3 linked regions of the Idiomarina loihiensis L2TR genome follow. The main gene of each other region encodes a partner of the protein of the gene in region 2 in a complex. Links are inferred from orthologs where the notes say so. Each region holds a gene or a part of one and is shown on either strand. Other genes may lie near its edges. The genes, in order: dnaX, dnaN and holA.

Region 1 (8,088 bases), 2.0 Mb from region 2 along the record:
TCTCTTTAAATTCAGTCAGGTGGCTCATCAACCATTCATCAATGCGCTCTGAAAGCAGCAACACTTCAATGCCTTTCTTGTTGAAGATTTCCAGTGCAGGGTTATTTCTGGCGGCTTCGTAGCTGTCAGCAACAATGTAGAAGATTTTATCCTGACCTTCTTTCATACGCTCAATGTAGTCGTCCAGGCTGACTGACTGCACTGCACCGTCGTTATGCGTTGAAGCAAAACGTAGCAGTTCGGCAATACGCTCACGGTTAGTGTGATCTTCCGCCGGACCTTCTTTCAGCACATTCCCGAAGGTATCCCAGAACTGTTGATACTGTTCTTTGTCGTCTTTTGCCAGCTTCTTCAGCATTTGCAGTACTTTTTTGGTACTGCCATTACGCATTGCACGGGTAATTTTATTATCCTGCAAAATTTCACGCGAAACGTTCAGCGGTAAGTCATTTGAGTCAACCAAACCACGCACAAAACGCAGGTAAGTCGGCATTAACTGCTCAGCGTCGTCCATAATGAAAACACGCTTAACATAAAGCTTAACGCCGTGCTGTTGTTCGCGGTTCCATAAGTCCCACGGAGCGCGTTTTGGAATGTACAGCAAATTAGTGTATTCGGTTGTGCCTTCAACTTTGTTGTGGCTCCACAGCAGTGGTTCATCAAAGTCGTGCGCTACGGTCTTATAGAACTCTTTGTATTCTTCGTCCGTAATGTCTGACTTTTCACGAGTCCAGAGTGCCTGACCTGAGTTTACAGTCTCCCATTCACCGGGCTGCCCTTCCACTTTGTTGCCTTCGTCGTCTTCTGACTCAGGTACCGGTTCTTTCCACATTTGAACCGGGATACTCAGGTGTTCTGAATACTTATTGATAATGCCGCGCAGACGATTTTCATCTAAGAATTCATCGGCATCGTCTTTCAGGTGCAAAATAATGTCCGTGCCGCGACGGGCTTTATCAATGTCAGCAATTTCGAAATCGCCTTCACCTTGCGAGCGCCATTCGACTCCGCGAGCGTCTTTATCTAATGCTGAACGGGTTCTTACGGTAACTTCATCAGCAACAATAAAGGCTGAATAGAAGCCAACACCAAACTGACCGATAAGCTTACTGTCTTTTGCTTCGTCGCCGGACAGCTGACCAAAGAACTCCGCAGTGCCTGACTTGGCAATGGTTCCCAGATTATTCATCACGTCGTCGCGCGTCATACCAACGCCATTGTCGCTGATGGTAATAGTGCGGCTGTCTTTATCAACAGAAACACGAACGTGCAGGTCACTGTCGTCACCGTACAGAGAGTTGTCGCTTAAGGCTTTAAAGCGCAATTTATCTGCTGCGTCGGACGCATTAGAGACCAATTCGCGTAAGAAAATTTCTTTATTGGAATACAAGGAATGGATCATCAGGTGAAGCAATTGTTTTACTTCTGTCTGAAATCCATGTTTTTCCATTTGACCGGCTTCCGCCATAGTATATTTCTCCTGCTGTTATTACCTATGGCAATAACAATGGGGGCGCAGGAGACATTTTCAAGTCATCGGGAAAATTGTTTTCGGCCACTGAAGGCGTGACCCAGTGTGGTTTGATCGACATAACCCAGCTCACCGCCTACTGGCACCCCGTGAGCAATTCGGGTGGTGTTGATATTCAATTGCGCGGCAATGTCGGCAATATAGTGCGCGGTAGCATCCCCTTCCACAGTCGGGTTAGTCGCCAGCACAATTTCTTCCACCGGCTCGCTCTGCAGTTGCCGCTCCAGCTCATCCAGACCAATGTCCGCCGGCCCAATACCATCCAGCGGAGACAAATGCCCCATCAGCACAAAATAACGCCCCTGAAATTGAGAGGTCTGTTCAATGGCTAATACGTCGGCGGGTGTTTCAACAATACAAAGCACACCATTTTCGCGCCGCATAGGATTGCTGCAAATGCGACACAAGGGTTCTTCGGTTAAGGTCCGGCAACACTCGCAGTGGCCGACTTTTTCCACCGCCGACTGCAAAGACTCGGCAAGCCTTGAGGCTCCACCGCGATCGCGCTCAAGCAAATGGAACGCCATACGCTGTGCTGACTTTTGGCCAACACCCGGTAGACGTTTTAAATTCTCGACCAGTTGATCGATTGCCGGACTAATACTCATTAACTGACCTTACTACTTAGAAAGGCATTTTAAAGCCCGGAGGTAAACCCATACCGCCGGTTATTTCAGACATGCGCTCTTTGCTGGTTTCTTCAACGCGACGCACAGCATCGTTGGTCGCTGCAGCAATTAAGTCTTCCAGCATTTCCTGATCGTCTTCCATTAGGCTTGGGTCAATGCTTACGCGCTTTACGTTGTGGTTACCCAGCATGGTAATTTTAACCAGGCCTGCACCGGCTTCACCGGTCACTTCCATATTGGCGACTTCTTCCTGGGCTTGTTGCATGCGCTCCTGCATTTGTTGCGCCTGCTTCATCATGTTACCCATTCCACCTTTAAACATAATTTTATTCCTCGTTTAAGCTTTTAAAAAATTAACGCGCCTGAATTGATGACTCATCAATTTGCGCTTGAAACCTTTGTTGTAAGTCTTGTACGCCGGCGTCTCCGTGTAATATTTCACACGCGCGCTGGTGACGGTATTCATTGATATGCTGTTGCACCATTAAAGGTGTTGGCTGGCTCGGCACGCCAACTTTAAAGTCTACCCTTGCAGTCGCCCCTAATAACCCGGCCAAAGACTCTCTGACGGCCTGGCTGGTCGATTCGTTCAATAAACTTTTTTGTTCTTCAGCCACCAGAATCAGCCAGTCGTCATCGCCCAGCTTTTGCAGTTCGGAGTTTAACAACACCTGACGAGCCAGCCCGGAAATGTCCATGCCTGCTATCATGGCACTCCATTTATCAACTTCGGCGGCTTCGCGGATATCGTCATTTAATTCTGGCAGTTCTTCGTTTAATTCGTCTTTTGATTCCGGCTGATGCTCGGGTTGAGCTTCTGGTTCGGCTTCTGCCGGAACAGTTAACGCCACCGGCGAGCTGTTTTCTGTCTGGCTGTTTAATGTTTTGTTGCTATTGTCGGGATTTTTTTTTTCAGCCAGTTGCTCTCGCACGCGTAAAAGATCGGCTACGCCAGAACTGCTCTGCGCCGCTGGCTCAGGCGTTGGCTCTGCTGTTTGATCTGCTGTTGGCTCAGGTACTGGCTCCGACTTAGCGGCCTCTTCCATATGATACGGAGGCGCATCATTATGATAGAAGCCCGCATCATCATCCGGTTCAGAGTAATTAAATTCAGGAGGCTCTTCATGCTCACTATAAGACGGTTGCATAGGCTCCGATAATTCCGCTTCAGGCTGCGGCTCTGGTCCTGCCTGCGGTGTTACTTCTGCTACAGACCCGGCTTCAGTCTCAGTCACTTCCTGAGCAGGAGCCGTTAGCTTCGACTCAGGCATATCAACAGCAGACGAGTCTGGTTCAGTAATGTTGTAATCGCCCTTTTCTGCCGGGCGGAAACACAGCAGCCGCAATAAAGTCATTTCGAGTCCGCTACGTGCGTCTATAGCGTAAGCCTGCTCGCGGCGACCTTCCAGAACCGTGCGATAAAAAACCTGAATAAGTTCAGCCGGCATGCGTCGCAATAATGGTTTCAGGACATCACTGTTTTCGAACACATTAGCGGCACTGGGTACTTGCTGAACCAACGCCAGCTGATGCAATAAGCTTTGTAGCTCGACCAGCACCGAACTCAAGTCCGGTACCATGGATACCATACTGTCCACACGTTGCATTACAGCTTCTGCATCCCCTTCGAGAACAGATTCCAGTAATGCGGCAATATCGGCCACGGGCACGTTGCCGAGCATACGTCTGACACTGTCGATACTAACCGAACCGCCACCCTGGGCAATAGCCTGGTCGGTTAAGCTAAGCGCATCGCGCATACTGCCACGGGCAGAACGAGCCAACAGTGGCAGCGCTTCGGAATCAGCCTGAACCTGTTCCTGCGATAAAACATAGCTAAGCTGCTGCGTAATATCGTCGTTCGACAAGGCTTTTAAATTAAACTGCAGACAACGCGATAAAATGGTAACCGGTAGCTTCTGCGGATCGGTGGTCGCCAGCAGGAACTTTACGTGCTCCGGTGGTTCTTCCAGTGTTTTCAGCAGAGCATTAAAACTGTGCCGTGACAGCATGTGCACTTCATCAATTAAGTACACTTTATAGCGGCCGCGGGTGGGCCGATACTGGACGTTATCAAGTAACTCGCGGGTGTCTTCAACTTTGGTTCTTGATGCTGCATCAATTTCCAGCAAGTCAACAAACCGTCCCTGCTCTATTTCAAGACAGGCACTGCATTTGCCACACGGCGTTGCCGTAATACCTTCTTCGCAATTCAGTGCTTTAGCCAGGATTCGTGCAATGGTGGTTTTACCAACCCCGCGGGTACCGGTAAACAGATAAGCATGATGAAGCCGCTGCTTGTCTAACGCGTGCTCAAGCGGCTTCAAAACATGTTGTTGGCCGACAACTTCTGCAAACTGCGAAGGTCGCCATTTTCTTGCCAGTACCTGATAACTCATAGGATGGATTATTAACTCTGTTTCATTAAAACTGACATAAGGTATAGCACGCAACGCCGGCCTGCTGCAATTTATCTTCACCGCCGAGCTCAGGTAAAGAGACCACAAAAGCGGCTTCTACAACGTCTGCGCCGGAAGACTTAATCAACTGACTTGCAGCTACCACGGTTCCGCCGGTAGCCAGTAAATCGTCGACAATTAGCACTCTGTCGTTTTCAGTCAAAGCGTTTTCATGCATTTGCAATTCATCTGAACCGTACTCTAACTCATAATTCTGACGTGTCACTTTACCGGGTAACTTCCCCGGCTTTCTTAACAAAGTAACTCCACACCCCATGGCATAGGCTAATGCGGAACCAAAAATAAAGCCACGGGCTTCAACAGCAGCAATTTGTGTTATGCCCTGCCCTGCATAGCGTTGCTTTAACGTATTAATGGTTAATCTAAACGCATCCGGGTTTTGCAGTAAAGGCGTTATATCCCGGAAAATAATACCTGGCTTAGGATAGTCCGGAATGGAACCAATAGAGTCCCTTATATCAGTCGTGGCTGATTCCATAATCTTAGTCTCATCATTATGCGACAAAGCGCACCGCCCAGGATTTTAGCGTATCCAGCAGAAAATCCTCGTTCAAAGGTTTAGCCAGACATTGAGTCGCACCGGCCTTTAATGCCTTTGGCTCTATCTCTACCAAATCCTGAGTTGACATAAACAACAATGGAGTACGGTGATAAGCGTCTAAATCGCGCAGGTTTTTCAGTAAAGACAAACCGTCCATAACCGGCATTTTGTGGTCAAGCAAAACAATATCGAAGTAGGTCTGTTTCGCTTTGCTTAAGCCATCTAAACCATCCCGGGCTACAGTAACCTCAAAGCCAAGTGGCTTTATCACGCTACAAATAGACTCAAGCGTTTTGTCTTTATCCTCGACAACGAGCAAAGTGACTGACATAAATGTCGTTTACCTGATAGTTAATGAGGATGTATTTAAGAAGAAAGAATTTGTGTTAAACGCAGAACCAGCGGTAAACAGGCCCAGAATAAAAACAACACTGCCGTAATAAGCAAAAATCGTTTGCCTGCCGGTTCTTTAAAGGTTTCTGATGACATAACTTTTACCTCTTGATGAAATCGGGGCTGATCATACTCGATCCTCGACAACGATAAAAGTTGAATTCAATTCTTTACCTTCAATATCAAGTGCTGCCCGGCTAGTCTGTTTAAAGTCTGTTCGGCCCCTTGCTGTAGCTGATCTTTGGGCCATTGAGGGAGTAATTCAGGCAAAAGCTCGAGTAAGCTATTCAGTTGAATACTCTCTCTATTTTGTAGCTCTGTTAACAGTAAAAAAGTCATCGCATTAGTGCGAATAAAGCGAACCTTATCGCCGTTGTCGCGAAACACGATCAAAAAACGCGGTTCTGCCAAGGGTTCCTGAGGCTGAAACTCAGTGCTTATTTCATCAACCGGGTACTGATATGACGACACCATAGCTGTCGGGTTAAGTGCAATCAGAGTGTCACTCTCAAGCGCCTCTGCCGGATTAATATAATTTTCAGGCCACGGCTTTTGCTCTACCGCCAGTTCTGCCCATTCATAGTGAGCCAGTTCAGCTGCAAAGATAAACAACTCGTCATGAGATTGCAGGTACTCAACAAAGCTTGCCGCAATACCAGTAAAATATGGTGACTGAGAAGAAAAGGTACGAAAAAACCGCTCTTTGGTTTCTGCCCATTCTTTTTCCGCTGCCAGCTTTTTGAGTACAGGGAATGCACTATCAATAAAACGAAAGATATTATTCCGCAGTAATCGCTGATAAACAGCCAGCCGCCGCGCTTCTATCTCATCCAGCCAAGCTTCGTCTACGAATTTTTCCGGCGCTTTTAACTGTTCCACAAAGCGATTTTGAATTTCTTTAAAAGTCATTTTACTCATGGCGAGCCTGTATCGCTTTTATCCTGTTCAACTCCTGGTTTAACTCTTCCAGCGAAGGGAAGTTGAAATCTCTTTCCAACAAAGTAGGGTAAACGCCGTGCCGCCCATAAGCATAATCCAGAAGCTGGAAAACTTCGTCTTTTACGCTGGCACCATGAGTATCAATATAAAGATCTTCGTATTCTTCGTGATGTCCGGCTATGTGTCCGTAGACAATTCGCTCAGAAGGCAGGCCATCGATGAATTCATAAGGGTCATAGCTGTGGTTTACACTGTTCACAAAAACGTTATTTACATCGAGTAAAAGTTTGCAATCACCTGCCTCAAGAACCTGATTAATGAATTCTAATTCGGTAAGTTCCGGAGAGGGACTCGCGTAATAAGAGACGTTTTCCAATATTAAAGCTTGCCCTAACCTATCCTGAGCTTGCTTAATTCGTTCGGCAACATAGGCAACGGCATCGACTGTAAAAGGAATAGGCAGTAAATCGTATAACTGGCCGTTATGAGAGCAATAGCTTAAATGCTCACTGTAAATTTCAATATCAAAGTCATTCAAAAAGCGCTTCACATCTTTCAGAAAGCTTTGGCTCAACGAGTCCTGGCTGCCAATAGAAAGCGATAAGCCATGGCAGGTCAGTTGATATTTTCCGGCTATTTGGGCGAGTTTTTCCAGACGGGAACCTTTAAAAGGTATCCAGTTCTCAGGGGCTATCTCAAGAAAATCCGCATCAATATCTCCAGCTAAAGCAGCGTCAAGCAACTCGTTTCTTAAGCCAAGACCGACCGAATTAGACCTCATGTTTCTCTCCCCAGAAAACAAAAACCCGACACTGTGGCCGGGTTTTACTATGCAGTTATAAAAACGAAAAGTGGTTAATCGAGATCGATACCTTTTCGTTTAGCTGTAGACTTAATATAACCCTTCCAGCTACGAGCACTGCGACGTTGACCATCGAAGGTTGCAGCTTCATCAACATAACGCATAGCCTGGCGATAGTCACCACCATAGAAATACGCTTCCGCTAATGACATGTACACACGACCTTCTTCATTACGCTCCAAATAATCCAGAGCCTTTTTTAGGGGAGTTGCTGCCGCAATATACTGTTCATTTAACAGCATCAAGTTACCTTGCTTGCGGTAGTACTCACCTTTGTCATCACGTTCTTCAGCTGACTCAGCTGCGCGTTCATACCAGGAAACGGCTTTCTCAAGTTCTTTAGCACGATGGTAGCTGTTAGCGATGGTCGCAAAGTTTTTCGCTGTCTTTTCGATATCACCCGCTTCTACATGCTTCTCCATAGTAGAGGCCGCTTTGTACGGAATACCTTCGTTATCATACAACTGAACCAGCATTTTATACTGACTCTCCGTATCCAGGTATCCTGCCAAATACGCGATTTCCATAGTTTGAAGAGACTTATCTAAGTTTTCTTCTAACATATAAAATTGCGCTAACTGAGGCCACCAGCCAGTTTGCTCCGGCAACTTATTCAAACCTTCTTCAAGAACCTCTATCGCCTGAGGATACATCTTACGCTCATAGTAAGACGCCATCATCAGGTTGTAGATATTCTTGTCAGGTTTCTCTGA
Region 2 (8,172 bases):
AAAACTTATTAATTGAGTTAGGTACTGAAGAGCTTCCTCCAAAAGCCTTAAAGTCGCTGCGTGACAGCTTAAAGTCGGGTATTGAGTCAGGCTTAAAAAACGCAGAACTCAGTTTTGATAGCATCGAGGCGTATGCAACCCCTCGCCGACTAGCCGTTCTGGTGAAACAAGTTGAAACCGAACAGCAGGACAAAGAAGTCGAGAAGCGCGGGCCAGCAATTAATGTGGCCTTTGACGATACCGGCAAGCCAACTAAAGCTGCCGAAGGCTGGGCTCGCTCCAACGGCATTACTGTAGAGCAGGCTGACCGGCTTAAAACAGACAAAGGCGAATGGTTACTGCATAAGGCGACAGTAAAAGGTCAGGCGCTATCTGTCTTAGTTCAGGGTATCTTGGAAGCAGCAATTAAAGCTCTGCCTATTCCGAAACCGATGCGTTGGGGTGACAGCACCGCGCAATTTATTCGCCCTGTGCACACGCTAACCGTCATGCTGGGCAGCGAACTGATTGACGCTGAAATCCTGGAAACTAAGAGTGCCCGTTTTATTCAAGGTCACCGCTTCCATTCGCCCCAAGGTTTTGAGCTCGATCATGTCGACAACTACTTATTTAAGCTACGTGAAGCGAAAGTGATCGCTAACTTCGAAGAGCGTATTGAAACCATTCAGTCGGAAGTATCACGTCTTGCCTCAGAACTCGGCGGCCAGGTTATTCAGGATGACGAGTTAGTTGAGGAAGTTGCAGCCCTGGTGGAATGGCCGGTAGCTTTAACAGCCAGTTTCGATCAAGGTTTCCTCGCGGTACCAAAAGAGCCGCTTATCGTTACCATGAAAGACGACCAACGTTACTTTCCGGTAGAAGATGGCAAAGGTAACTTACTGCCACAGTTTATTTTCATTACCAATATTGAAAGCCGTGACCCTCAGCAGATCATTAAAGGTAACGAAAAAGTCGTTCGCCCTCGCCTGGCGGATGCACAGTTTTTCTTTGAGTCTGACAAAAAGGTGACTCTGGAATCACGAGTTGCTGCGCTGGACTCTGTTCTGTTCCAAAAACAACTGGGCAGTATTGGCGACAAAGCTCGTCGTATATCGGTGTTAGCAGGGAAAATAGCAAACCAGTTAACTGCCGACGTAAAAGCATCAGAACGAGCAGGTTTGCTGTGCAAGGCTGACCTGGTTTCCGATATGGTTTCTGAGTTCCCTGAAACCCAGGGCGTTATGGGTAAACACTATGCCTTGAACGATGGCGAAAGCCCGGTTGTTGCTGAAGCAATAGAACAACACTACTGGCCTCGTTTTTCCGGTGACGAACTGCCTTTAACTAAAGAGGCTTGTGCCGTCGCTTTAGCGGACAAACTCGACACACTGGTCGGTATATTCGGTATTGGTCAGGTACCTAAAGGTGACCGTGACCCATTCGCTCTGCGCCGCGCCGCTCTTGGTTTGCTGCGTACTCTGGTAGAACGTAAGCTTTCATTAGACTTACATGAACTGTTAGCGGCATCCGTCGAAGGCTTTGGTGACAAGCTATCGAATAACACTGTCGCTACTGATGTTTTCGATTTTCTACTCGGTCGTTTTCGTCCCTGGTATCAGGATCAAGGCATTACCGTCGATGTTATTCAGTCGGTACTTGCCCGTTCCCCCTCTAAGCCAACGGACTTCGACCAAAGAGTAAAGGCTGTTCAGTCATTTAAGTCTATGGATTCTGCAGCCAGCCTTGCCGCAGCCAATAAGCGCGTAGGTAATATTCTGGCAAAATCAGACGAGGAGATATCCGGTAACGTGGATGAAGCTCTTCTACAGGAAGAGTCTGAAACAACACTTTATCGTTTGGTTAAACAAACGGAAGGCGCTGTTAAGCCACTGATTGCCGCTGGTAAATACAGTGACGCTCTCACGCATTTATCAGAGCTTAAAGAGCCTGTGGATGCGTTTTTTGAGCATGTCATGGTCAATGCCGACGACGATAAAGTCCGAATTAACCGCCTCAACTTGCTGTTCCGCTTGCGTCAGCTGTTCTTAGAAATAGCGGATATTTCTTTGCTTCAGTAACTAACGCTTTGATTTTTAATAAATAAAAAGCCGGCTTCATTTTCATGAGCCGGCTTTTTTGTTGCCTGTCGCTTGCTAATGTCGCTGTTAAGCCTAGACGTCCAAATTGGCAACCTTAAGAGCATTGGATTCAATAAAGGCTCTACGCGGTTCAACTTCGTCACCCATTAACGTGGTGAACAGCTGATCAGCGCCAATCGCGTCTTCAATCGTTACCTGAAGCATACGACGAGTATCAGGATCCATCGTAGTTTCCCACAGCTGGTCAGGGTTCATTTCACCCAGGCCTTTATAACGCTGAACGTATAAACCACGCTTAGATTCACCAATAAGCCATTCCACAGCTTCAACAAAGTGTGTAACTGGCTGCTTCTTCTCACCGCGAAGCACATAGCCATCCGGCTCAACCAAAGAGTCAATCTCTTCGCCAAGCGTCACTATTTGTTCGTAGTCTTTAGACATTAAGAATTCATAGTTCAGCGGGTAATCCGTGTCGACACCGTGTTGACGAATCGTCGTCGACGGTAACCACATCTTGCGTTCAGTATCTTCATGCAAAGAAACGGTATAAGTTGCCGAGTTAATTTCACGAGCGGTTAAGTCATCGTTCAATGTTTTAACCCACTTCTCCATGTAATCTTTATCTTTCAAACGCTCATCCGTTAAACGAGGAGCATAGAACAGACGCTGTAAGAAACGCTCAGGCATACGACGACTTAAACGCTTAATATTTTCCTGAGCCATCTGATAGCCGTTAACTAAATTTTCGAGCTTCTCACCAGAAATACCTGGCGCAGTTTCATTAACGTGCAGCGATGCATTATCCAAAGCCAGGCTGGTTAGATAGCGGATCAATGCCGGGTCGTCTTTAATGTAAACTTCCTGCTTGCCCTTCTTCACTTTGTACAACGGAGGCTGAGCAATATAGATATATCCGCGCTCAATAATTTCAGGCATTTGACGATAGAAGAACGTTAACAGCAGAGTACGAATGTGCGATCCGTCAACGTCCGCATCCGTCATAATAATAATACGGTGATAACGTGTTTTATCCGGGTTGTACTCATCACGGCCAATACCACAACCCATAGCAGTAATTAATGTACCAACCTCGACGGAAGACAACATTTTGTCAAAACGCGCTTTTTCTACGTTAAGAATTTTACCCTTAAGGGGCAGAATAGCCTGGTTTTTACGGTTACGACCCTGTTTAGCGGAACCGCCTGCAGAGTCACCCTCCACAATATAGAGTTCAGACAGTGCCGGATCTTTTTCCTGACAATCTGCCAATTTACCGGGTAAACCCGCGATATCTAAAGCCCCTTTACGACGGGTCATTTCTCGTGCTTTACGAGCAGCTTCACGGGCTCTTGCGGCATCAATAATTTTATTGATGATAAGTTTCGCCTCGCCCGGGTTTTCTAATAGATAGTCCGCTAACTGCTCGTTCATTGCCTGTTCAACAGCAGACTTCACTTCAGAAGAAACCAGTTTATCTTTTGTTTGAGACGAAAACTTAGGATCAGGGACTTTAACAGAAATAATGGCGGTTAGACCTTCTCGCGCATCATCACCTGTTGCAGAGGTTTTAGACTTTTTATTATACCCCTCTTTTTCCATGTGGGAGTTCAATGTGCGCGTCAACGCAGCACGGAAGCCGGCTAAGTGTGTACCACCATCACGTTGAGGAATATTATTGGTGAAACAATAAATATTCTCCTGGAAAGAGTCATTCCATTGCATGCTCACTTCAACACCAATACCGTCTTCTCTTTGTGTTGTGAAGTAAAAAGCTTTCTCGTGAATTGGTGTTTTATTCTTATTCAAGTAATTAACAAAGGCGGCAATACCACCCTCATATTTAAATAAATCTTCGCGGTCGTCACGCTCATCGCGCAACCGTATACCAACACCAGAGTTCAGGAACGAGAGTTCCCTAAGACGTTTTGCCAAGATATCGTAGTGAAATTCAGTATCAGTAAAAGTCTCGTGGCTAGGCCAGAACCGCAGTTCTGTACCTGTAGTATCGGTATCACCAACAGGTTTTACATCGCTGTCAGGCTCTCCCATATGATAAGTCTGCTCGTAAACCTGGCCTTGTCGGCGAATGGTCAATTGCAGCTTTTCAGATAGAGCGTTTACAACAGAGATACCAACTCCATGCAAACCACCGGATACTTTATAAGAGTTGTCGTCGAATTTACCGCCGGCGTGCAATACGGTCATAATAACCTGTGCAGCTGAAACACCTTCTTCTTCATGTATATCAACTGGAATTCCGCGACCATCATCCTTCACGCTAACTGAACCGTCAGAGTGAATGGTAACCATAATTTCTGAACAGTGACCCGCTAAGGCCTCGTCAATAGAGTTATCGACAACTTCAAAAACCATGTGGTGCAAACCAGTTCCATCATCCGTGTCACCAATGTACATACCCGGGCGTTTGCGAACCGCATCCAACCCTTTCAGAACTTTGATACTCGATGAACCGTAATTATTTTCTTCCATAGTATTATCTCGATATCATTCGTTTATTACCCCATGTTCCACGTGGAACATTCGGGGTGATTTTTGAAATTTATCCGACAACTGCTTTCCAGTAATTGCGGTGATAAACACTTGTGCGTCTAGATTTTCTAACTCACGACAGAGTAACGCCTGATTTTTTGAATCAAGCTCTGACGTTAAATCATCGACTAAATAAATGCAGGGTTGCCTTTTTATTTTTTGGTAATGCTTCCCTTGCGCTAACTTTAAAGCGGTAATCGCGGTCTTTAATTGCCCGCGAGACAGGCGATGTTTTACTTCCACCCCATCCGCTATCACTTTTATATCTGCCTTATGTGCCCCAACTGAGGTAAAGCCGTATTTCTTATCTTTCTCTGTATGGCTTTCTAAGGCGTCAAATAAGCTTTGGCTAGTATCCCAGCCCGATTTTAATCGAACCTCCATTGTAACATCGGAGAGAAAAGATTTCGCTAGTTCTTGTATATAATCATTCAGTTCTTCTAGGTATTTTTCGCGACTTTTACTAATGCGCTCACCATAATAAGCTAACTGCTCTTTCCAATACCTATCTTCTCTTACAGGAAGCGAGCGTTGCTTGAGTAAGCTGTTTCTTTGCTTCAGGAGTTGAGTATATGCAACCCAGTCAGAATAAAAGGAGTGTTCCACGTGGAACACTCCCCAATCTATAAACTGTCTTCTCTGTCCTGGACCTTCCAGCAGAATATCGACGGACTCTGGCGTTAAGAGTTGTACCGGTACCAAGCGGGCGACATCTGACATGCGTTGAACGTTGGCGCCATTCAACCTAAGCGACTGTTCACCATCGGTACTACGTCTTACACCTATAGCGTAATCTTGGGAACGGCAAAATACGGTGAAACCAGAGTTCCCTTCTTTAATCAACTGACGAAACCCTCCCGGCCGAAAAGAACGTCCAAAACCGAGTAAATAGATAGCTTCAAGCAAACTGGTTTTTCCGGAGCCATTATCGCCGGTTATGATATTAATTTTGGGGCTGGGAGATAGAGCCACCTCTGAAAAATTTCGGAAGTGGCTTAAATTCAACGTCTCAATGAACATTTATGAGGCAGGTTACAAACGCATCGGCATAATAACGTAACAGCAAGACTCGTCGTGCTGAGGTTCAATTAATGCACTACTGTTTGAATCAGACAGTGTAAAAGAAACCTGTTCGTCATCAATGTTATTCAAGACATCGAGCAAATAGCTAACGTTGAAACCAATTTCCAGATCATCACCTTGATAATCCACTTCTATGACTTCTTCCGCTTGTTCCTGCTCGGGGTTCGTTGCCGTAATGCAAAGTTCACCACTACTCAAGTTTAAACGCACACCGCGAAACTTTTCATTAGAAAGAATTGATGCTCGCCCAAAGGACTGCCGCAACGCATCGCGATGGGCAACAATAACTTTGTCTCCACCGCTCGGTAAGACACGACGGTAATCAGGGAAACGACCATCTACCAGCTTACTCGTAAAAACAAGCTCTGGCGTTTCGACACGAATATGGTTATTTCCTATCGACACTGACACTTCCTGATCGTCGTCACCTAACAAGCGAAGTAATTCGACAACACCTTTGCGCGGAACAATCACCTGGCGTTGAGCCAAACCTGGCTGGTCAATAGCACAAGTGCTCATGGCTAAACGGTGGCCATCGGTCGCTACGGAACGCAACATACCGTTATCGGTTTCGAACAACATGCCGTTTAGATAATAGCGCACGTCCTGATTCGCCATGGAGAAATGCGTTTTCAACATTAAATCTTTTAATACTGCCTGCTCTGTTACCAGATGGATGTCACTTTTCCAGTCGTCGATATTTGGAAAGTCATCTGAAGACAGGGTACTCAATTTAAATTTACTGCGACCAGACTTAACCGTGGCACTGTCTTCCTGAGAGGTAAACTCGATGGTAGAGCCCTCAGGTAAGCTGCGCACAATATCCAGCAACTTCTTGGCCGGTACAGTAACAGCCGCATCCATATCCGCTGACTCGAGCGGTACAGCCGAAACCAGTTCAACCTCAAGGTCTGTTCCGGTTAATTTAAGCTGACCATTATCGACCTGAAGCAACAAATTCGACAAAATTGGTAAGGTATGCCGCCGTTCAACAGCGCCACTTACAACCTGCAGCGGCTTTAAAAAAGCATCGCGGTTAATTGAAAATTTCATGACTGAGTCCCCTGTTTATAACGACATACTTTTATGACGACAATGTACGAATTAGATTTCGATAATCTTCTTTAATGTCGTGCTGCGCATCTTTTAATTCTTGTATCTTCCGACAAGCATGCAAAACCGTTGTGTGATCCCGACCGCCGAACGCGTCGCCTATTTCCGGTAAGCTATGATTAGTCAGTTCCTTAGCTAAGGCCATTGCTAACTGCCGCGGACGCGCTACAGAGCGGCTACGGCGTTTTGATAAAATATCGGCTAACTTAATATTATAGTATTCCGCCACCGTCTTCTGAATATTATCAATAGTAACCAATTTTTCCTGAGCGGCAATTAGGTCACGCAAAGCTTCGCGGACAAAATCTATAGTTATAGGCCGTCCTGTGAGTTGCACATTAGCCACAACCCGGTTCAATGCACCTTCCAGCTCCCGAACGTTTGAACGCAAACGTTTAGCTATGAAAAAAGCAACTTCGTGTGGCATATGTAAGCCACGTTCGTCAGCTTTACGCATTAAAATAGCCACCCGGGTTTCTAATTCCGGGGGTTCAATGGCAATGGTAAGGCCCCAGCCAAAACGAGATTTCAGTCGATCTTCAACTCCGTCTATTTCTTTCGGATAAAGATCGCTGGTCATAATGATTTGCTGATTACCTTCCAACAACGCATTAAAGGTATGGAAAAACTCTTCCTGCGAGCCTTTTTTATTCGCAAAGAAGTGAATGTCATCAATCAATAACGCATCTACCGAACGATAGTAACGCTTAAACTCATTGGTTGAACTGTTACGAATAGAGTTCACCATGTCCTGCACAAAGCGTTCGGCCCGAATGTAAAACACCTTGGCGTCCTTTTTGTGCGCCATAATGCCATTACCGACCGCATGCAAAAGGTGAGTCTTACCCAAGCCGGTACCACCATAAACAAATAGGGGGTTATAAACGCCGCCAGGATTCTCTGCTACCTGAATAGCAGCCGCACGCGCCAGCTGGTTTGATTTACCCTCAACAAAGTTATCGAAGGTGTATTCCGGATGAATATTGCTTTCAAAAGGCACTTCCACATCGGTATTACCGGATGAGAAGTTAGGTGTTTTTCTGCGGGTTGCAGCAGCGCGTTGCGGTGAACCGCTGTCACGCTGTGTTGGTGACGCTTCCCCAACTTTTAAAACTACATTAGGTACTTTGTCGTCACACAAAGCTTCTAAATAGGTATTAATGGTTTTCAGGTACTTGTCACGCACCCAGTCTACCGAATAAATATTCGGAGCAAACAAGGTTAATGTTTCGCCATTGAGTTTGGCTTGTAGGGGTCTGATCCACGTGTTGAACTGCTGTAACGGTAACTCCGATTGCAGTCGCTCTGCACATTGTTGCCAAAGCGAATTATTCACACTCTTCTCCTG
Region 3 (8,077 bases), 1.0 Mb from region 2 along the record:
AAAACTGGATATCTTATCGACGCCGAGCTTAAGGGCTAAATCGTAATAAAATGTATCACAGCTTTCAGTAATGGCTCTTTCTACATCGACCCAGCCGTGTCCCCAGGCCAGCCAGTCGCGGTAGCGTCGGTCCACGCCTTTTATTTCAAACCAGCCGGGGTCCCATATGCGAGTATCTTCGTCAATGGTGCCTTCTTCTAATCCGAGCAAACCGATTTGAGGTTTGATGGTTGATGCCGGGGGATAAGCCCCTTGAGTTACGCGGTTAAGCAACGGACTCTGAGTCGAATTCAACAACGATTGATACTGCTTAACCGAAATGCCATTGACGAACCAATTTGGATCGTAGCTGGGCGTGCTGACCATAGCCAGTATCCCACCGGTGGTGGCATCCATTAATATAATAGAGCCGCGTTGCTCACCTAGTAACTCCGCAGCTTTTCTCTGTAATTCAAGATCCAGCTCCAGAACGATGTCCTGACCCGGCTTAGGTGCTTCAATACTCAATGTTCTGACTGCACGCCCTCGGTTATTTACCTCAACACTCTGATAGCCGACTTCGCCATGGAGATCTTTCTCGTAGTATTTTTCTATACCGAGCTTTCCTATCGTCCTGCTGGCGGCGTAATTAGGTAGTTCGCCACTTTCACGCAGGCTCTCGACGTCTCTTGGGTTGATCTTGGCAACATAGCCAACTGCGTGTGTTAATAACTCTTTGTGAGGGTAGTTTCGTATCAAACGAGCTTCGATGCTTATGCCTGGGTACTTATGTTGATGCGCCGCAAAAACTGCCAGCTGTTTTTCATTCAATTCATCGAGCAAGGGCACATTATTAAAACGCCGCTGATTTTTTAGATTCCGGTAGAAGCGCTCAATAGTGCTGTCAGGAAAGTCGAGTAACTGCTGAAGTTGACTTAGGGTCTGCTCAAGATTATCGATTTCTTCCGGGGTAACATCCAGACTGTAAATTGGTGTGTTTTCAGCTAATAAAACACCGTTGCGGTCGTAAATTAAGCCCCGATTCGGCGCCAGAGGGAGTAATTTGATCCGGTTATCGTTAGAGCGCGTCTGAAGCTCGTTATGTTCACTCACCTGTAGGTGATACATGTTTGACGCAAGAGCTATAAAAGCAGCTACAACAATCACCATAGCAACGAGTACACGTCGCCCAAAAACGGCCGCTTCGGAGTCATGATCACGTATGTGGGTGCGGTGACGCATTATTATTCTTATTCTCTATGGTACGGATGATTGTTATTCAGGCTCCATGCCCGGTAAAGACTTTCTGCGACAATTAACCTCACTACTGGATGGGGCAATGTTAATTTGGACAAAGACCATCGCTGCTCTGCTGCTGCCAGGCATTCATCAGAAAGCCCTTCGGGCCCACCAATTAACAGAGTGACATCTCTACCGTCCATTTGCCACTTTTCTAATTGCTGAGCAAGTTTGGGAGTGTCCCAAGCCTGACCTTTGACTTCTAAAGTGACAATTCGGTTCCCTTTGGGTATTGCTTGCAGCAGCGATTTGCCTTCTTGTTGCATAACGCGGTTTAAGTCTGCTTTGCGTGTTCGCTTTTGAGCCGCTATTTCATGCAGCACTAGCTTACAATCCGCCGGGAACCGTTTTTTATATTCGTTGAAGCCTTCAGTAACCCACGTGGGCATTTTGGTGCCAACGGCGAGTAATTGAATTTGCACTGACTAGCCCCAGAGTTTTTCTAATTGATAGAAGTCGCGAATACTGTCTTGCATAACATGTATAACAACATCACCAAGGTCAACTAAAACCCACTCCGACTGTTCTCCACCTTCTACGCCAATAGGCGGCGTGCCAGCATGCTTTGCTTCTGTCGCTACATGTTCAGCAATGCTTCTTACATGCGTTTTCGAGCTGCCAGAGCAAATGATCATGTAGTCAACAACGTCGGTTTTATCATGAACATCTAAAATTTGAACGTCACGACCTTTAAGATCATCGATTTTATCAATGACAAATTCACGCAATTCTTCTGCCTGCAAAAGATTTTCTCCGATTTAAGGATTAAAACCCGAAGTTTAACAGAAATTAGGAAAAGTGTTCAGTTACAAATACAGCTGATGTTGTCTTATATAGTTATAAACATTGGAAGGTAGTGGCAGGTTTTTTTCACGCTGCTGAAGTTGTTTCCGCAGTTCAGTGGCGGAAACATCGACCATTGGAGTTTCTGCAATATAAAGCAGCCCCTGGCTTTGTGTATTCAAGGCGTTTTTATCGCGGGTCAGATGGACTGAAATAAACTCTTTGAGCTCGTCGTTTTTAGGGTTAAAAGGAACTCCTGCTCTTGGCATAACAACAAGGTGAGCACACTCAATAAGCTGGCACCAATGATGCCAGCGGTGAAGACTCATTAATGAATCCATCCCCATTACAAAGAGTAGGGTGTCATCAGGGAACTGAGTTTTAAATTCACTTAATGTATTGGCAGTAAAGGACGGTCTGTCCTGTCTTAATTCCCAGTCCTCGACAGTGAAAGCCTTGTGGTATTGAGACGCAAGCTTAACCATGTCTAACCGCTGCTCAGGACTGGCATCCGGTTGTGGACGATGCGGCGGCACCGCGCTTGGCATTAATGCTAAAGTTGAAATACCGAGCTCTTTCACCAGAGCGGCTGCCGTTTGCAGGTGCCCGTTATGAATAGGATCGAAGGTGCCGCCAAAAATTGCGCGTATCATAGCTGAATAAATTTTTCGTTCGGTTCAATGCCGTGGTTAAATACCGAAAGTCCGTCATTAATGGCGTTGGCATTATTGCAGCAAAGTAAACTGAGTAGATGTGTTGTCAATGTAAGAGGAGATTCGCCGCTATCGAGCTTAAGCGCCGCTTCTATTCTCTCAATGAGTTGCTGTGCACTCAATAGAGTTTGCTGGCTCAATTGATTTGCGCGCTGGTGATACCCCGGTTGCTGATTAGGCCAAATCATAAATTGACGGAAAAGCGCGTTTGTATCGGTTTGTGTCTGCTTAGCTTTTTGCAACGCTGTTAGCAATTGTACTTCGCGCTGCAAAATCCAGATAAGCCTGTGAAAGTCATTTTCTTCGTCCAGTAAGCGCTCGAGGCGATGCAACGCACCTTCGAAATCTTGCTGCTGGATACTTTCCTGCAGCGCAAACACACTAAAGCGGCTGACATCATCAATGGAGCTTTTCAGAAAGTCTTCCGTAATGACACCATCGTTGCTCAGCAATTGCCATTTACTGAGTTCCTGATCCAGAGCAAGTAAATTTCCTTCAAACCAGTCTGATAACTTTTCCGGGACACCCGCGGCGAGAATGAGTTGATAACGCTGAGCACGCTGGTGAATAAAGGCGGGCAACTGTGACTTATCCGGGCTTTGGGTGCGAACCAGCGGACCGCGTTCTGCCAGTGCTTTAAACCAGCGACTGTTTTGGGTCTCTTTTTTTAACCGGTCGCCAATAACAACCAGAATTTCGCTGTCGGCCTGATTCTTTGCGTATTCGGTCAATGCGGCAGAACCGTCCCGACCGGGTTTGTTTTCGGGCAATTCCAGCTCAACCAGCCGCATATTGCCAAACAGGCTCATTGACTGCTCACCGGCAGACAGTTGCTGCCAGTCGAAGTCTTTACTTTGTAACCAATGCACCCGCTCGAGGTCATCACTGGCTAAGCTTTTTCGAATACTAGCCAGCGCGTCGTTCCTGAGTAAAAGGTCATCACCAAACACTAGCAGGACAGGGGGAATCCCATTATGTTGCAGGAAGTGTTCGAGCTTTTCAGGGTAGATAGTTTGCATTGGCTAGGAATTCGATTCCGACATTTCGGAGATGATTTGTTGCAAAATAAGGCGTGACGCTTCGGCTCTCATTTCATCGACCAGCATTTCCCGTTCGCGGGTTTTAGCCAATACAAAGTTAGGGTCGTCCTGATAGTCCCGCGCGACTTCAACCGTTCGCTCAAGTAGCAGTTTTTCGTTGTTGAACAACTGATAATTGACCTGATACAAAAGCTCGTATTCTGCAACCTGGCCACTTTCAAACAACGACAATGTTCTTCGCTCTAACTTATCTGAAAGAAGCCGAACAACAACAGGCTGTTCCGCTTTAGATACCTGGATCCCCGAATGAATAAAGCGCTGCTCCATATGCTCACTTAATTCTTTTGAAACATGGCTTTGCAGAGAAACCGCCTGCAACGTTTCCGGTAGCTGGTAGTTTCCACGCAGCTGAAAGCCACACCCGTTAAGAGTGGCTATCAGCAGCAGGGTGAGTACAAGGTTTAAGGTAACGCGCATAGGTTATCCAACAACAATATTGAGAATTTTTCCGGGCACGTAGATTTTCTTACGAACGTCTTTGCCCTCAGTATGCTTTTGTACAGCTTCTTCATCAAAAGCAATTTGCTCAACTTGTTCCGCGGAAGCGTCGGCCGGTACGGTTAATTTGGCTCGAACCTTGCCATTAATTTGCACCACAATCAGTTTTTCGTCTTCAACCAACGCACTTTCGTCAACGGCCGGCCAGTCAGCGAAAGACAGTGGCTCCTGATGCCCCAGCTCCTGCCATAATTGCTCACAGATATGCGGCGTGATAGGCGCAAGCATACGAACCGTCGCATCGATAGACTCAGCTAATACCTGACGGTCCGCTTCGCTTTCCAATGGCGCTTTTTGTAAGTGGTTGAGCAGCTCCATAATGGCTGCTATTGCTGTATTAAAGTGCTGGCGGCGTCCCATGTCATCGCTGACTTTAGCGATGGTTTTATGCAACTCGCGACGCAGCTGCTTTTGGTTTGCATTTAAGCTTTGACCTGAACAAGCGCCGCCGGCGTTATTTAATTCGTAAGTCAGTTTCCATAGACGGCGTAAAAAGCGTTGCGCACCTTCAACACCAGAATCTGACCACTCCAGCGTCATTTCCGGTGGTGCGGCAAACATCATAAATAACCGTACGGTATCCGCGCCATAGCGTTCAACCATGGTTTGCGGGTCAATACCGTTATTTTTAGACTTTGACATTTTGCTCATGCCGCCGATATTAACCGGCTGGCCGTCTTGCTTATGTTTAGCTCCGGCGATGGCACCTTTGTCGTCACGCTCAATGTCAACTTCAAGAGGTGACACCCACTGCTTACCGCCTTTTTCATCTTCGCGGTAATAGCTGTCCGCCAGTACCATGCCTTGACACAGAAGACGCTTGAATGGCTCGTCAGATTCCACTAAGCCAGTATCGCGCAGTAACTTATGGAAGAAACGGGCATACAGCAAATGCAAAATGGCGTGTTCAATACCACCAATATACTGATCAACCGGTAACCAATAGTTAGCTTTTTCCGGATCCAGCATGGCATCATCAGTTTGTGCGCTGCAGTAACGGGCGTAGTACCACGACGACTCCATAAAGGTGTCGAAGGTATCGGTTTCGTGTTCTGCTGGCTGGCCGTTATATTCGGTTTTACGCCATTCGGGATCAGATTTTATCGGTGAATTGACTCCGTCCATCACCACGTCTTCGGGCAGTTTAACCGGTAGCTGATCTTCAGGTACCGGCACAGACTCACCATTTTCCAGGTTCAGCATTGGAATTGGAGTTCCCCAGTAACGCTGACGAGATACTCCCCAGTCGCGCAAACGGTAATTGACTTTACGCTCACCAATGCCTTTCTCTTTTAGCTCGGTTGCAATAGCGTCAAAGGCTTGTGCCGAGCTCATGCCGTTATATGGCCCCGAGTTAATAACGGTGCCTTTCTCAGTAATGGCTGCTTTTTCAATGTCACTATCGCCACTAAGAGGTTCAATTACCGGGCGAATTTCCAACTGGTATTTCGTTGCAAACTCCCAGTCGCGCTGGTCATGTGCAGGCACGGCCATAACGGCACCGGAACCGTAATCCATTAAAACAAAGTTAGCGACCCACACCGGAATTTCTTCGCCGGTCATTGGGTGAACGGCTTTAATACCGGTGTCCATCCCCAGCTTTTCCATGGTGGCAATATCAGCTTCTGCAACTTTGCTGTTTTTGCACTCCTCAATGAATTTAGCCAGTTCAGGATTCGTTTTAGCGGCTTCCGTAGCTAAAGGATGCTGTGCTGCAACGCCCATGTAGGTAACACCGTAAAGTGTGTCCGGACGGGTGGTATAAACGCGTAAAGTCTGCTCCGAGGAGGCGACGTTGAAGTCAATTTCGACACCCTCTGAGCGGCCGATCCAGTTACGTTGCATCGCTTTGACCTGTTCTGGCCAGCCATCAAGCTGATCCAAATCGTCTAACAGCTCTTCAGCGTAATCGGTTATTTTAATAAACCACTGAGGAATTTCTTTTTGCTCGACTTTAGCGCCTGAACGCCAACCCCTGCCGTCAATGACTTGCTCATTGGCGAGCACGGTCTGGTCTACCGGGTCCCAGTTAACCGTCGCATTCTTCTTATACACCAGGCCTTTTTCATAAAGCTTAGTGAAGAACCATTGTTCCCAGCGATAATAATCCGGCGAGCAAGTCGCGAGCTCACGGTTCCAGTCGTAGCCAAAACCTAAGCTTTTTAACTGCTCGCGCATGTAATCGATATTTTGATAAGTCCATTTCGCCGGTGCCGTTTTATTTTGTATAGCGGCATTTTCAGCAGGTAGCCCAAAGGCATCCCAGCCCATAGGTTGCATAACATTCTTTCCGAGCATACGCTGATGACGGCTAATGACATCACCTAAAGTATAATTACGAACATGCCCCATGTGCAGCTTTCCGCTAGGGTAGGGGAACATGGACAGGCAGTAGAACTTGTCTTTGCCCGGCTGCTCCTTTGCCGTAAATACGTCTTGTTCCTGCCAGCGTTTTTGCATGGCAGATTCGATTTTGCTCGGATTGTATTGTTCTTGCATAATTCCTGCTGATTCCGTTTGAATTTAAATATCGGTTTAGCTAATTGCGTACCACATAAGAAGTACAACGACTATGCCGGCCAGACCAAAAAAACCGTTTTCAAAAACAGCGCGTTGTTTGACTTCGGCAGGCTCTGACTTATCAATGGCGAACAACATGAGCCAGGAAGTGAGTCCCAGACCACCTGCAGCAATAAGCACAGCAAAAAGAATAGCGTCAAATATATTTTCCATAATGAGATCCCTGTGAAAAAATGGAAAAGAACAGCAACAGAATAGTTCTGCTAAGCCTTTATAGTGTACTGATTTTCGCGCCCGATGACTATGTCTGAGCGTGTTTCTTAGTACGTTTTGTAGCGATTACAGGTAACAAGCCAAACAGAGCCAGAATTATAGCTCCCCAGTTACCAATTTTATTAAATAACGTTGAACCACTAACCGGATAAACATCGGCAGATAATGCTGTTGCGGTAAACTGCGGAGCCAGCTCTATATATTGGCCATGTTCGTCAACGGCAGCTGTGACACCATTATTCGTTGCCCGCAATAAGGGTTTGCCAAGCTCCATTGCACGCATCCGCGCTATTTGCATGTGTTGCCAGGGGCCGTGTGAATCACCAAACCAAGTGTCATTGCTAATGGTCACCAGATAGTCGGTATCGTCGTAGGTATTGCTACGAACTTGCCCTGCAAAAGCTATTTCATAGCATATTGCCATGGCCAGGTTACTACCGTTAGCTTTAAGGTTAGGTTGTTGGTATCCCCCGCGGCTAAATGACGACATTGGGAGGTTAAATAACGGAGCCAGCGGGCGTAAAAGGTCTTCAAAGGGAACAAATTCCCCTATGGGCAGCAGTTGATGTTTTTGGTAGCGGTTAGCATTGCCGTAACTGTAGCTTTCTTCGTCCAGCACTATAACCGAGTTGTAAAAATCGTCGTTTAATCTGTCGTAGTCAATAATACCGGTAATTAAGGCTGAGCCGTTCATGCTCGCAGACTGTTCTACTGTATTGAGGACATCACTCGCGTAGGGCTCAAGTGCCGTTATAGCGGATTCAGGCCAAATAACCAGATCGTGGTTAAACTTGGGACGGGTTAAATCAAGGTAGCGCAGAATATTCGGCCATTGCTGTTCAGCCTGCCATTTTAATGACTGTTGGATGTTGCCCTGTACCAGCAATACCGACATAGATTCTGCTTTTCTCT

What was found.
Region 1: the proteins of dnaN (region 2) and dnaX are in contact, whole or in part, in a cryo-EM structure (PDB 8GIZ), measured with the Escherichia coli proteins. The link is inferred for Idiomarina loihiensis L2TR from one-to-one orthologs.
Region 3: the proteins of dnaN (region 2) and holA are in contact, whole or in part, in a cryo-EM structure (PDB 8GIZ), measured with the Escherichia coli proteins. The link is inferred for Idiomarina loihiensis L2TR from one-to-one orthologs.

Annotation. Positions count from the first base shown.
Region 1 is NC_006512.1:1,977,591-1,985,678, forward strand. The notes cover bases 2,037-4,939. They hold dnaX (DNA polymerase III subunit gamma/tau), read right to left. Parts: upstream 4,560-4,939; coding sequence 2,514-4,559; downstream 2,037-2,513. Other genes in these bases: recR (recombination mediator RecR), read right to left, coding at 2,037-2,139; IL_RS09490 (YbaB/EbfC family nucleoid-associated protein), read right to left, coding at 2,156-2,482; IL_RS09500 (adenine phosphoribosyltransferase), read right to left, coding at 4,585-4,939. Outside these bases: molecular chaperone HtpG, read right to left, coding at 1-1,468; more of recR, read right to left, coding at 1,534-2,036; more of IL_RS09500, read right to left, coding at 4,940-5,118; IL_RS09505 (response regulator), read right to left, coding at 5,135-5,512; IL_RS13840 (hypothetical protein), read right to left, coding at 5,548-5,670; IL_RS09510 (HvfC family RiPP maturation protein), read right to left, coding at 5,737-6,492; IL_RS09515 (HvfB family MNIO-type RiPP peptide maturase), read right to left, coding at 6,485-7,294; IL_RS09520 (tetratricopeptide repeat protein), read right to left, coding at 7,369-8,088. UniProt on the Escherichia coli protein: Part of the beta sliding clamp loading complex, which hydrolyzes ATP to load the beta clamp onto primed DNA to form the DNA replication pre-initiation complex.
Region 2 is NC_006512.1:350-8,521, reverse strand. Bases 4,713-7,699 are described here. They hold dnaN (DNA polymerase III subunit beta), read right to left. Parts: upstream 6,765-7,699; coding sequence 5,661-6,764; downstream 4,713-5,660. Other genes in these bases: dnaA (chromosomal replication initiator protein DnaA), read right to left, coding at 6,796-7,699; recF (DNA replication/repair protein RecF), read right to left, coding at 4,713-5,648. Also shown: glyS (glycine--tRNA ligase subunit beta), read left to right, coding at 1-2,057; gyrB (DNA topoisomerase (ATP-hydrolyzing) subunit B), read right to left, coding at 2,151-4,568; more of recF, read right to left, coding at 4,584-4,712; more of dnaA, read right to left, coding at 7,700-8,160. UniProt on the Escherichia coli protein: Confers DNA tethering and processivity to DNA polymerases and other proteins. Acts as a clamp, forming a ring around DNA (a reaction catalyzed by the clamp-loading complex) which diffuses in an ATP-independent manner freely and bidirectionally along dsDNA.
Region 3 is NC_006512.1:999,800-1,007,876, reverse strand. What follows is about bases 1,753-4,644. They hold holA (DNA polymerase III subunit delta), read right to left. Parts: upstream 3,794-4,644; coding sequence 2,711-3,793; downstream 1,753-2,710. Other genes in these bases: leuS (leucine--tRNA ligase), read right to left, coding at 4,295-4,644; lptE (LPS assembly lipoprotein LptE), read right to left, coding at 3,797-4,291; nadD (nicotinate-nucleotide adenylyltransferase), read right to left, coding at 2,085-2,714; rsfS (ribosome silencing factor), read right to left, coding at 1,753-2,021. Also shown: mrdA (penicillin-binding protein 2), read right to left, coding at 1-1,221; 23S rRNA (pseudouridine(1915)-N(3))-methyltransferase RlmH, read right to left, coding at 1,230-1,700; more of rsfS, read right to left, coding at 1,704-1,752; more of leuS, read right to left, coding at 4,645-6,871; IL_RS04830 (hypothetical protein), read right to left, coding at 6,908-7,105; lnt (apolipoprotein N-acyltransferase), read right to left, coding at 7,194-8,077. UniProt on the Escherichia coli protein: Part of the beta sliding clamp loading complex, which hydrolyzes ATP to load the beta clamp onto primed DNA to form the DNA replication pre-initiation complex.